3 regions of the Escherichia sp. E4742 genome follow, and region 3 is predicted to be linked to each of the others. Evidence: predicted binding sites of a transcription regulator. Region 3 holds the regulator's gene; each other region holds the start of a gene.
The links. Region 3 encodes PurR, which represses purine synthesis genes. Its sites were predicted from a motif close to CANGCAAACGTTTGCNTG; they were not measured.
Positions count from the first base shown of each region.

Region 1 (4,227 bases), 1.3 Mb from region 3:
AGAATGCTGCGTGCGGGCCACCGTAGCCCATCGGCACGCCAAAGCGTTGCGCCGAACCAAAGACAATATCCGCGCCCTGTTTACCCGGCGCGGTTAACAGCACCAGCGCCATAATATCGGCGGCGACGCTGACTACAATTTTGCGTGATTTCAGTTCGCTGATAAGCGCAGTGTAGTCGTGGATTTCGCCCGTCGTACCCACCTGCTGTAACAGCACGCCGAAGACGTCCTGGTGATCGAGAACTTTTTGCGCATCGTCGACAATCACTTCAAAACCAAAGGTTTCGGCACGGGTGCGAACCACATCCAGCGTTTGCGGATGAACGTCAGAAGCAACGAAGAAGCGGTTGGCATTTTTCAGCTTGCTGACGCGTTTTGCCATCGCCATTGCTTCGGCGGCTGCAGTGGCTTCGTCAAGAAGAGAAGCCGAAGCCATATCCAGCCCGGTTAAATCCAGCGTTACCTGCTGGAAGTTGAGCAGTGCTTCGAGGCGGCCCTGGGAGACTTCAGGTTGATACGGAGTATACGCAGTATACCAGCCCGGATTTTCCAGCATGTTACGCAGAATAACCGGCGGCAACTGCACGGCGGTGTAACCCATGCCAATGTAAGACGTGAAGCGTTTATTGCGACTGGCAATAGCCTTGAGTTCCGCCAGCGCGGCGTATTCGGTTGCCGGTGCGCCAACCTGCGGCGGGGTCGCAAGCTGAATATCTTTCGGCACAATCTGGCCGGTCAGCGCGTTTAACGATTGTGCGCCAACGGCATTCAGCATTTCTTGCTGTTGCGCGGCGTCCGGTCCGATATGGCGTTCAATAAAAGCGCCGCTGTTTTCAAGCTGGCTTAACGTCTGTGTCATGAGCGATGGTTCCTGAAACGTGCAGTGAATTGTGAACCTCTCTCCTTGCGAAGAGAGTGAGGGTGAGGCGTAAATTTCCCTCACCCTGATCCTCTCCCGCAGAAGAGGATTAAAGCCGTTACTCGTCTTCTAACAATGCTTCGTATGCAGTCGCATCCAGCAGTGATTCCAATTCGCTTTCATCGCTGGCTTTGATTTTAAAGATCCAGCCGCCTGCATACGGTTCGCTGTTCACCAGTTCCGGGGAATCGCTCAGTGCGTCGTTTACCGCCACGATTTCACCGCTTACTGGCGCATAAATGTCTGACGCCGCTTTTACTGATTCGGCAACCGCGCAGTCATCACCCGCGCTAACCGTTGCGCCTACTTCCGGCAGGTCAACAAACACCATATCGCCTAACAGCTCCTGAGCGTGTTCGGTGATGCCAACGGTGTAAGTGCCGTCGGCTTCTTTACGCAGCCATTCGTGTTCTTTGCTGTATTTCAGTTCTGCTGGTACGTTGCTCATCAATCAATCTCCAAAAAAGTAATCACGCGACGGCTTTGCCGTTACGCACAAAAACAGGTTTCGTCACTTTAACCGGCATTTCACGGTTGCGAATTTGCACAATCGCTGTTTCACCAATACCTTCCGGCACGCGCGCCAGCGCAATGCTGTAACCCAGCGTCGGTGAGAAAGTACCGCTGGTGATAATGCCTTCATGCTGGTTGCCCTGCGCATCGGTAAAACGTACCGGCAGTTCATTACGCAGCACGCCTTTTTCGGTCATCACCAGACCAACCAGTTTCTCTGTGCCATGTTCACGCTGCGCTTCCAGAGCTTCACGACCGATAAAGTCACGATCTGCCGGTTCCCAGGCGATGGTCCAGCCCATGTTGGCGGCTAACGGAGAGATGGTTTCGTCCATCTCCTGACTATACAAATTCATGCCCGCTTCCAGACGCAGCGTGTCACGCGCCCCCAGGCCACATGGCTTAACGCCCGCTTCCACCAGCGCACGCCAGAAATCGGCCGCTTTTTCATTGGGCAGCGCAATTTCATAGCCCGCTTCACCGGTGTAACCGGTGGTGGCAATAAACAGATCGCCCGCCTGCACGCCAAAGAACGGTTTCATCCCTTCCACCGCCTGACGCTGGGCGTCATTAAACAGTGTGGCAGCTTTTGCCTGCGCATTCGGCCCTTGTACGGCAATCATGGAAAGGTCATCACGAACGGTAATTTCGATGCCGAAAGGTTCAGCGTGTTGGGTAATCCAGGAGAGGTCTTTTTCGCGGGTGGCGGAGTTAACAACGAGGCGGAAGAAATCTTCAGTGAAGTAGTAGACGATGAGGTCATCTATCACACCGCCAGAGGCATTCAACATCCCCGAGTAAAGGGCTTTGCCGCTTTTGGTGAGCTTCGCCACATCGTTCGCCAGCAGATAACGCAGAAACTCCCGGGTGCGGCTGCCGCGGAGATCGACGATGGTCATATGCGACACATCAAACATTCCGGCATCGGTACGTACCGCATGATGTTCGTCGATTTGCGAACCGTAATGCAGCGGCATCATCCAGCCGTGGAAATCCACCATGCGAGCGCCGCAAAGCGTGTGTTGTTCGTACAAAGGAGTCTGTTGTGCCATCTTGTCCTCATTGAATAAGCGGGGCTGACAACTTTTCGTGGTGAAATTGTCACCACGAAACCCAGCACTGGAGCCACTCCCGGTCCCCAACGCAATCGTTCTCTTTTCCCTGAACTTACCACCGAAACAGACGGTTAACCATAAGGAAAAATTGATCATCACATTAGCTTATGGTTAAAAACCGCAAAAATGACAACAGGACAAAAAACCAAATAACACGATACCTGCAAACAAACATAACGAATTAATAAAACAGTTTTGAATAAATCGATATTAAGAACTAAAAAAATACCTAAAATCAACAAATCAAATATTAACGACATTAGAAAATATAATGCGAAATTGCAGGTGAAATTAGTTTATTTCAAATGAGGAAAATCCCCCGGTTAAAAAACCGGGAGACGAAAGTGTGATGGGTATCAAATAAACAAAAGAGGAGAAATTTTTAACGCAGCCATTCAGGCAAATCGTTTAATCCCATTGCCTGACGAATAAGTTGCGGTTTAACGCCAGGAAGCGTATCGGCCAGTTTCAGACCAATATCACGCAGCAGTTTTTTCGCTGGATTAGCGCCAGAAAATAGATCGCGGAATCCCTGCATACCAGCCAGCATCAGCGCCGCACTGTGCTTGCGGCTACGCTCATAGCGACGCAGGTAAATGTACTGCCCGATGTCTTTGCCCTGACGATGTAACCGTTTCAGTTCAGCAATCAACTCTGCGGCGTCCATAAAGCCGAGATTAACCCCCTGCCCCGCCAGCGGATGAATGGTATGCGCGGCGTCGCCCACCAGCGCCAGGCGGTGCGCGGCAAACTGGCGCGCATAACGCCCCGTCAGCGGAAACACAAGACGCTCGCTCTCAACCCTGCATAAGCCCAGGCGATTATCAAAAGCGATATTTAACGCGCGATTAAATTCGTCTTCCCCTGCCTGCTGCATCCGCTGCGCTTCCTCTGGCGACAGTGACCAGACAATCGAGCAAAGATGCGGATCGCTAAGCGGTAAAAAGGCCAGAATGCCTTCGCCATGGAAAACTTGCCGCGCCACCGCATCATGCGGTTCTTCCGTGCGAATGGTCGCCACCAGCGCGTGATGCTGATAATCCCAGAAAGTCAGCGGAATATCGGCCTTGTTGCGCAACCAGGAATTAGCGCCGTCCGCACCAATTACCAGACGCGCCGTTAACATGCTACCGTCTTTCAGCGTCAGGAAGGTTTCGTTCTCTCCCCAGGCAACCTGCTGTAATTCTGCGGGGGCCAGCAGGGTGATATCTGACGACTGCTGCGCTTTGTTCCACAGCGCGTAGTGAATCACTGAATTTTCAACGATATGCCCAAGATGGCTATAGCCCATGCTTTGATCGTCAAACGAGATGTGACCAAAACTGTCTTTATCCCACACTTCCATACCGTGATAGCAACAGGCCCTACGAGAGAGAATGTCCTGCCAGACGCCAAGACGGGTGAGTAATTTTTCGCTGGCGGCATTGATAGCCGAAACGCGCAGTTGTGGTGGTGCATCCGCCGCCAGAGGTTCCGGTACGCGCTGCTCCAGTACGGCAACGCGTAAGCCGCTACCCTGTAAGCCGCAGGCAACCGCCAGCCCCACCATGCCGCCGCCAACAATGGCTACATCAACACTTTGCATTGTTTATTCCTTAAAACCGCCTTCAACGCGCCACCCAACCGAGGGTGCGCTGCGCCAGCACATCGCGTGCCGGGGTGAATAATTCCATCGTCATC
Region 1 covers NZ_CP040443.1:925,592-929,818, forward strand. Annotated here, with positions in the region: gene gcvP (aminomethyl-transferring glycine dehydrogenase) at 1-859, opposite strand, end outside; gene gcvH (glycine cleavage system protein GcvH) at 978-1,367, opposite strand; gene gcvT (glycine cleavage system aminomethyltransferase GcvT) at 1,390-2,484, opposite strand; gene FEM44_RS25945 (hypothetical protein) at 2,743-2,856, shown strand; gene ubiI (FAD-dependent 2-octaprenylphenol hydroxylase) at 2,930-4,132, opposite strand; gene ubiH (2-octaprenyl-6-methoxyphenyl hydroxylase) at 4,155-4,227, opposite strand, start outside.
Region 1: a site for PurR is predicted at 2,573-2,590, ahead of gcvT (glycine cleavage system aminomethyltransferase GcvT). Genes of this name have one in related genera too.

Region 2 (4,227 bases), 930 kb from region 3:
AACCGGACAGAATTTTATAAACTGCTTTCCCGACACGAGCTGGATGCAAACGATTTCAAGGAATGAATCGGTGTAATGTGTTACGTTTAGCAGATCAAAAGACAGGCGACCTTTTCAAGGAATAGCATGAAAAAGATTGATGCGATTATTAAACCCTTCAAGCTGGACGATGTCCGTGAAGCACTGGCCGAAGTCGGTATTACCGGCATGACCGTGACCGAAGTGAAAGGCTTTGGGCGCCAGAAAGGCCACACTGAGCTGTATCGCGGTGCGGAATATATGGTGGATTTTCTGCCGAAGGTGAAAATTGAGATCGTCGTGCCGGACGACATTGTCGATATCTGCGTAGACACGATTATTCGTACGGCGCAAACCGGCAAAATTGGTGATGGTAAAATTTTCGTCTTTGACGTGGCACGGGTCATTCGTATCCGTACCGGTGAAGAGGACGACGCGGCAATTTAAACCGCGTCATGGTTGCCGGATGTTTCCATCCGGCAACATCAAATCACAGCACTTTATGCGGGCCAAAGCATTCGTAATGAATGTTTTCCTGCTTCACACCCAGGTCCACTAACTGTTTCGCGGCAAATTGCATGAAGCCGACCGGACCGCAGAGATAGAACTGCATGGCCGGATCGCTGAACGCACCTTCCAGTTTGCTCAAATCCATCAGACCTTCGCTATCAAACTGACCTTTAGCGCGATCGGCTTCGCTCGGCTGGCGATACCAGGTATGCGCGGTAAAGCGCGGTAGTGCTTGCCCCAGTTCCTTAACTTCATCAGCAAAGGCGTGAACATCGCCATTTTCTGCCGCGTGGAACCAGTTTACCTGGGCGTTATGGCCTGCTTTTGCCAGCGTATCGAGCATAGCCAGCATTGGCGTTTGCCCTACACCCGCAGAGATCAGTGTTACCGGCGTTTCATCTGTCACATCCATAAAGAAATCACCCGCCGGAGCAACCAGCTTTACGACATCGCCAACGTTGGCGTGATTGTGCAGCCAGTTGGATACCTGCCCGCCATCTTCGCGTTTCACCGCAATACGATAGCCTTTGCCATCAGGTTTACGGGTCAAAGAGTACTGACGAATTTCCTGATGCGGGAAACCTTCTGGTTTCAGCCAGACGCCGAGATATTGTCCCGGACGGTATTCTGCCACTGCGCCACCGTCGACCGGTTCCAGTTCGAAGCTGGTGATAAGAGCGCTGCGCGGTGTTTTAGCCACAATGCGGAAATCGCGAGTACCTTCCCAGCCACCGGCTTTGCTGGCGTTTTCGTTATAGATTTCTGCCTCGCGATTGATAAATACATTAGCCAGTACGCCATAGGCTTTACCCCACGCGTCCAGTACTTCCTGGCCTGGGCTGAACATTTCGTCCAGGGTCGCCAACAGGTGTTCGCCGACGATGTTGTACTGTTCCGGTTTGATCTGGAAACTGGTGTGCTTCTGCGCGATTTTTTCTACCGCTGGCAGCAGCGCAGGCAGGTTTTCAATATTACTGGCGTAGGCGGCAATAGCGTTAAACAGGGCTTCACGTTGATCGCCATTACGCTGGTTACTCATGTTAAAAATTTCTTTGAGTTCTGGGTTATGAGTAAACATACGGTCGTAGAAATGGGCGGTTAACTTTGGCCCTGTTTCCACCAGTAAAGGGATGGTGGCTTTTACTGTAGCGATGGTTTGAGCGTCAAGCATATGGTCTTCCTTTTTTTGCATCTTAATTGATGTATCTCAAATGCATCTTATAAAAAATAGCCCTGCACTGTAAATGGTTCTTTTGGTGTTTTTCATCAAGAATGTGATGAAGTGAAAAATTTGCATCACAAACCTGAAAAGAAATCCGTTTCCGGTTGCAGGCCCTTTATTCTCCAAAGCCTTGCACAGCTTGAAGGTAATCGTTTGCGTAAATTCCTTTGTCAAGACCTGTTATCGCACAATGATTCGGTTATACTGTTCGCCGTTGTCCATAAGGACCGCCAAAATTAGGCGAAAAAATTTTATTGTTAGCTGAGTCAGGAGATGCGGATGTTAAAGCGTGAAATGAACATTGCCGATTATGATGCCGAACTGTGGCAGGCTATGGAGCAGGAAAAAGTACGTCAGGAAGAGCACATCGAACTGATCGCCTCCGAAAACTACACCAGCCCGCGCGTAATGCAGGCGCAGGGTTCTCAGCTGACCAACAAATATGCTGAAGGTTATCCGGGCAAGCGCTACTACGGCGGTTGCGAGTATGTTGATATCGTCGAACAACTGGCGATCGATCGTGCGAAAGAGCTGTTCGGCGCTGACTACGCTAACGTTCAGCCGCACTCCGGCTCCCAGGCTAACTTTGCGGTCTACACCGCGCTGCTGGAACCAGGTGATACCGTACTGGGTATGAACCTGGCGCATGGCGGTCACCTGACTCACGGTTCTCCGGTTAACTTCTCCGGTAAACTGTACAACATCGTTCCTTACGGTATCGATGCTACCGGTCATATCGACTACGCTGATCTGGAAAAACAAGCCAAAGAACACAAACCGAAAATGATTATCGGCGGCTTCTCTGCATATTCCGGTGTGGTTGACTGGGCGAAAATGCGTGAAATCGCTGACAGCATCGGTGCTTACCTGTTCGTTGATATGGCGCACGTTGCGGGCCTGGTTGCCGCTGGCGTCTACCCGAACCCGGTTCCTCATGCTCACGTAGTTACTACCACTACTCACAAAACCCTGGCGGGTCCGCGCGGCGGCCTGATCCTGGCAAAAGGCGGTAGCGAAGAACTGTACAAAAAACTGAACTCTGCCGTTTTCCCTGGTGGTCAGGGCGGTCCGTTGATGCACGTAATCGCTGGTAAAGCTGTTGCTCTGAAAGAAGCGATGGAGCCTGAGTTCAAAACTTACCAGCAGCAGGTCGCTAAAAACGCTAAAGCGATGGTAGAAGTGTTCCTGGAACGCGGCTACAAAGTGGTTTCCGGTGGTACTGATAACCACCTGTTCCTGGTTGATCTGGTTGATAAAAACCTGACTGGTAAAGAAGCTGATGCCGCTCTGGGCCGTGCCAACATCACCGTGAACAAAAACAGCGTACCAAACGATCCGAAGAGCCCGTTTGTAACTTCTGGTATTCGTGTAGGTACTCCGGCGATTACGCGTCGTGGCTTCAAAGAAGCAGAAGCGAAAGAACTGGCTGGCTGGATGTGTGACGTGCTGGACAGCATCAATGATGACGCGGTTATCGAGCGCATCAAAGGTAAAGTTCTCGACATCTGCGCACGTTACCCGGTTTACGCGTAAGCGAAACGGTGATTTGCTGATAATGTGCTCGTTGTTCATGCCGGATGCGGCATGAACGCCTTATTCGGCCTACAAAACCTTGCAAATTCAATATATTGCAATATCCGTGTAGGCCTGATAAGCGTAGCGCATCAGGCAATCTTACGTTTGTGATCATCAAGGCTTCCTTCGGGAAGCCTTTCTACGTTATCGCGCCATCAAATCTGCCGTAACTGCGCCTCAACATACAAATAGCCAATTCCCAGCACCTGTTGTGCGCGACTTAATTGCCCAAAGCCAATTTGCGTCGCTTTCACGCTCGGTCCTTCATCACGGTCGAACGGGTTAAATCCTGTCTGGCGAATAATGGTATTAAGCCAGTTCACACCAAAGGCGCAACTGCGACCATACAGCCAAATCTGATTAATATTGAGGATGTTGAGGAAGTTATACAGACTCAAACCAATGGCGTTGGCAGAGCGGTCAACCCAGCTGGTGATCCACGGTTCTCCACTCTGCCAGGCGGCAATTAATTGCGCGGTAGTCAGTTTTTCCGGATCAAGCTGAGTATTGCCAGGTTGTGATTTTAGCCATACTCGCGCCTGTTTTTTTAATGCGCTTAATGAGGCGATGGTTTCCAGGCAGCCATAACGCCCGCAGCCGCAGGCAATACCATCGGGATTCACAATGGTGTGACCAATCTGCCCGCTACCATACAAACTACCGCGATAAATTTGCTCGTTAATCACGAACGACGAGCCAATGCCATAATCAACGTTGATCACGCAGAAATCCCGTCCCTGCGAATTATTTTGCCATTTCTCCGCCAGCGCCAGCATCACACAGTCATTATCGACCATCACCCGAATACCGAGCTTCTCTTCCAGCAGATACTTCACCTCAACTGGCGTTGTCCACGGTGCTTGCGGCATGGTTTGCGATACACCAGTTACCGGATCAACCTG
Region 2 covers NZ_CP040443.1:576,843-581,069, reverse strand. Annotated here, with positions in the region: gene glrR (two-component system response regulator GlrR) at 1-66, shown strand, start outside; gene glnB (nitrogen regulatory protein P-II) at 127-465, shown strand; gene hmpA (NO-inducible flavohemoprotein) at 509-1,699, opposite strand; gene glyA (serine hydroxymethyltransferase) at 2,030-3,283, shown strand; gene FEM44_RS02740 (ROK family protein) at 3,481-4,227, opposite strand, start outside.
Region 2: a site for PurR is predicted at 1,893-1,910, ahead of glyA (serine hydroxymethyltransferase). Genes of this name have one in related genera too.

Region 3 (4,227 bases):
CGTAGCGAAAAATCTCGCTGCATAATAACTGATGGCAAATGCAACATTGCCTGACGCGCTACGCTTATCTGGCCTACGCGGATCACCAATGTAGGTCGGTTAAGGCGCTTGCGGCAAGATAAAACGTAATTTGCCTGCAAACTGTAACGCAGAAGGTATCCCCTTCTGCGTTTTGTTTTATTAGCTGTTGGCAACGCAAACTGCTTCAGGTTGTTTTCTGGCTGACATAAACACCAGCAACAATGCCAGTCCTGCGACAATCGCCCCCATCACCGGCACAAAACTGTACCCCAGACCACCCGAAATCACTGCGCCACCTGCCGCGGCACCCAGAGCATTGCCCAGGTTAAAGGCACCAATATTCACTGAGGAAGACAGCCCCGGCGCTTCGCTGGCAACTCGCATCACACGCATCTGTAACGGTGGTACAACCGCAAAAGTTGCTGCGCCCCACACCACCATGCTGATAGCCGCACCAAACTCATTACGCGCCAGGAACGGAATCGCCAGCATAATCACCATCAGCAGCAACAAAAAGCCTTTCAGCGTGCCGTTGACCGAACGATCTGCCAGTTTACCGCCTAAATAGTTACCGATAGAAAACCCGACGCCAATCAGCACCAGCATGGCTGTTACGAACACCGGCGTTGCGTGGGTGATACTTTGCAGTACTGGTGAAATATAGGTGTAGAGGGTAAACATTGCGCCAGCCCCCAGTACCGTCGTCAGCAAGGCTGATAACACCTGCGGACGCATCAATACAGCCAGCTCTTTTTTCACTTCCGGTCGAGCTCCTGCGCCGCCTTTCGGTAACGAGAAGAACAGGCTAATCATTGAAATTACGCCCAGCCCCGCCGTTGCCAGAAACGACATCCGCCAGCCAATAGTTTCGCCAAGCCAGGTCGCCGCAGGAACACCGCCAATATTTGCCAGAGTTAAGCCCATAAACATAGTGGCGACAGCGCTGGCCTGTTTGTGTTTAGGCACAACGCTTGCGGCCACGACTGAACCCAAACCAAAGAATGCCCCGTGATTCAGACTGGTCAGAATGCGTGAAAGCATCAGCGTCATATAATCCGGCGCGATGGCGGAAAGCACGTTGCCAAGAGTGAAAATGGCCATCAGGAAAATAAGCGCACTGCGCCTGGCGCGATGAGACAGCAGTAATGTCATCAGCGGCGCGCCAACCATCACGCCAACCGCATAGGCGCTGATTAACATGCCCGCAGCAGGAATCGAGACATCCACACCGCGCGCAATGACGGGTAAAAGGCCCATTGGCGAGAACTCCGTTGTCCCGATACCAAACGCGCCAACTGCCAGCGCCAACAACGGATAGTTAATTTTCATGTCTAATCTCCACCTCTTCGCGTCATTACACGATATTCATCAAAGTGGCGAAAGCATGACAGCAATCACAAAAAATTGAAAATAACAAAAAGAGAAAACACTTTTGCCATTTTGCTAACAAAAGGGAAGAGAGTGCGAGGGAGGATGCGCTCCCTCGAAGGGAAATCAGTGCAGCGCGGCAGTCAAACCTACGGCCACGATCAAACCGAGGACAATAATGGTTGTTACCAGTGAAAATTTAAGGTCGGTACTCATCAAGTTTTCTCCTTTTTTATTACCCTACAAAAAGTGATATTACGCATTTTTACACACTGTGAAGAAAAAATCTCCCGCCATTTATAATGATAAGTGTTTTTACCACTTCCCCTTTTCATCAAGATCGGCCAAAATTCCACGCTTACACTATTTGCGTACTGGCCATTGACCCCTTCCTGACGCTCTGTGTCGTTTTTCCGGCGTACCGCAACACTTTTGTTGCGCGTAAGGTGTGTAAAGGCAAACGTTTACCTTGCGATTTTGCAGGAGCTGAAGTTAGGGTCTGGAGTGAAATGGAATGGCAACAATAAAAGATGTAGCGAAGCGAGCAAACGTTTCCACTACAACTGTGTCACACGTTATAAACAAAACTCGTTTCGTCGCTGAAGAAACGCGCAACGCCGTGTGGGCAGCGATTAAAGAATTACACTACTCCCCTAGCGCGGTAGCGCGTAGCCTGAAGGTTAACCATACCAAGTCTATCGGCTTGCTGGCGACCAGCAGCGAAGCAGCCTATTTCGCGGAGATCATCGAAGCGGTTGAAAAAAATTGCTTCCAGAAAGGTTACACGCTGATCCTCGGCAACGCGTGGAACAATCTGGAGAAACAGAGAGCCTATCTGTCGATGATGGCGCAAAAACGCGTCGATGGCCTGCTGGTCATGTGTTCTGAGTATCCGGAACCGTTGCTGGCGATGCTGGAAGAGTATCGCCATATCCCGATGGTGGTAATGGACTGGGGCGAAGCAAAAGCCGACTTTACCGATGCGGTCATCGATAACGCGTTTGAAGGCGGCTACATGGCCGGACGCTATCTGATCGAACGCGGCCATCGCGAAATTGGTGTCATCCCTGGCCCTCTGGAACGTAATACCGGCGCGGGTCGTCTGGCAGGGTTTATGAAGGCGATGGAAGAAGCGATGATCAAGGTGCCAGAAAACTGGATTGTGCAGGGTGACTTTGAACCTGAATCGGGTTATCGCGCCATGCAACAAATCCTGTCGCAGCCACACCGCCCTACTGCGGTTTTCTGTGGTGGCGATATCATGGCAATGGGCGCACTTTGCGCTGCTGATGAAATGGGTCTGCGCGTACCACAGGATGTTTCGCTGATCGGTTATGATAACGTACGCAACGCCCGCTACTTTACCCCGGCGCTGACCACTATCCATCAGCCAAAAGATTCACTGGGCGAAACGGCGTTCAACATGCTGTTGGACCGTATCGTCAACAAACGCGAAGAACCGCAGTCTATCGAAGTTCATCCGCGGCTTATTGAACGCCGCTCCGTGGCTGACGGTCCGTTCCGCGACTATCGTCGTTAATCATCCGTTGCGGGAGTCTCTTCCGGCTCCCGCAGCCACTCCTTATTCAGCGTCTCACTATCGCCGAGATACTCCAGCAACCAGGTTAACGCTGGCGACATATCATTCTGCTGCCATGTCAGGCAACATGCCGAATCAGGGAATGGATTTTCCAGTTCTAACGCCACCCATTTTCCCTCATTAAGCCACGGTTTGGCGAAATGCGTAGGCACCATGCCAATGCATAAACCGGCCGAGATACAGGTTGCCGATGATTCCCAGTCAGGTACGACAAGCCTTTTTTGGTTATCCAGCAGCCAGGTAATTCGTTTGGGCAACGTCCGCGACGTGTCTTCGCGCACAAGCGACGGCCAGTTGCGCAACGTGTCATCGCTGAGCGGCCCATTCATCGACGCAAGCGGATGATGACTGGCAACAACGCAACTCCAGCTCAACATTCCCATATCCCGGAAGGCGTAACGGCCACCGACCGGAATCGCTCGTGTCGCGCCAATCGCCAGTTCCACGCGCCCGTCGGAAAGCGCATCCCAGACGCCGTTGAACACTTCCTGAAAAACCAGAAGTTCGACGTCATCAAAATGGCGATAGAAATCAACAATCATCTGCCGCGTGCGTTCTGGCCTGACAATATTATCTACCGCGATAGCTAATTGACCGCGCCAGCCGTTCGCTATCTGCTGACATTGTTGGCGGGTGATCTGCATTTTTTTGACAACAGAGCGCCCTTCTTTGAGAAACCACGCCCCGGCAGCGGTCAGTTCCACGTCACGATGACGCCGTTCAAACAGCGGCACCGCCAGCCACTCTTCCAGCTGACGCACGGTATAGCTGACCGCAGAAGGAACGCGATGCAACTCCTGGGCTGCAGCGCTAAAGCTGCCATTTCGCGCCACTGCATCAACCACTTCGAGAGAATATTCAGACCACATAGTTTGCCTGCAAAATTTTTGAAACCAGTCATCAAATATTACCGTTTCACAACAGGAATTTCACTCCCTACACTTTGCGACGGTGTTTAATTGAGGAATTTAGAGAATATACATGCAACCTGGGAAAAGATTTTTAGTCTGGCTGGCGGGTTTGAGCGTACTCGGTTTTCTGGCAACCGATATGTATCTGCCTGCTTTCGCCGCCATTCAGGCCGACCTGCAAACGCCTGCGTCTGCTGTCAGTGCCAGCCTTAGTCTGTTCCTTGCCGGTTTTGCCGCTGCCCAGCTCCTGTGGGGGCCGCTCTCCGATCGTTATGGTCGTAAACCTGTGTTATTGATCGGCCTGACAATTTTTGCGCTGGGTAGTCT
Region 3 covers NZ_CP040443.1:4,771,812-4,776,038, forward strand. Annotated here, with positions in the region: gene sodB (superoxide dismutase [Fe]) at 1-25, shown strand, start outside; gene FEM44_RS23215 (MFS transporter) at 181-1,350, opposite strand; gene cydH (cytochrome bd-I accessory subunit CydH) at 1,516-1,605, opposite strand; gene purR (HTH-type transcriptional repressor PurR) at 1,904-2,929, shown strand; gene punR (DNA-binding transcriptional activator PunR) at 2,926-3,858, opposite strand; gene punC (purine nucleoside transporter PunC) at 3,971-4,227, shown strand, end outside.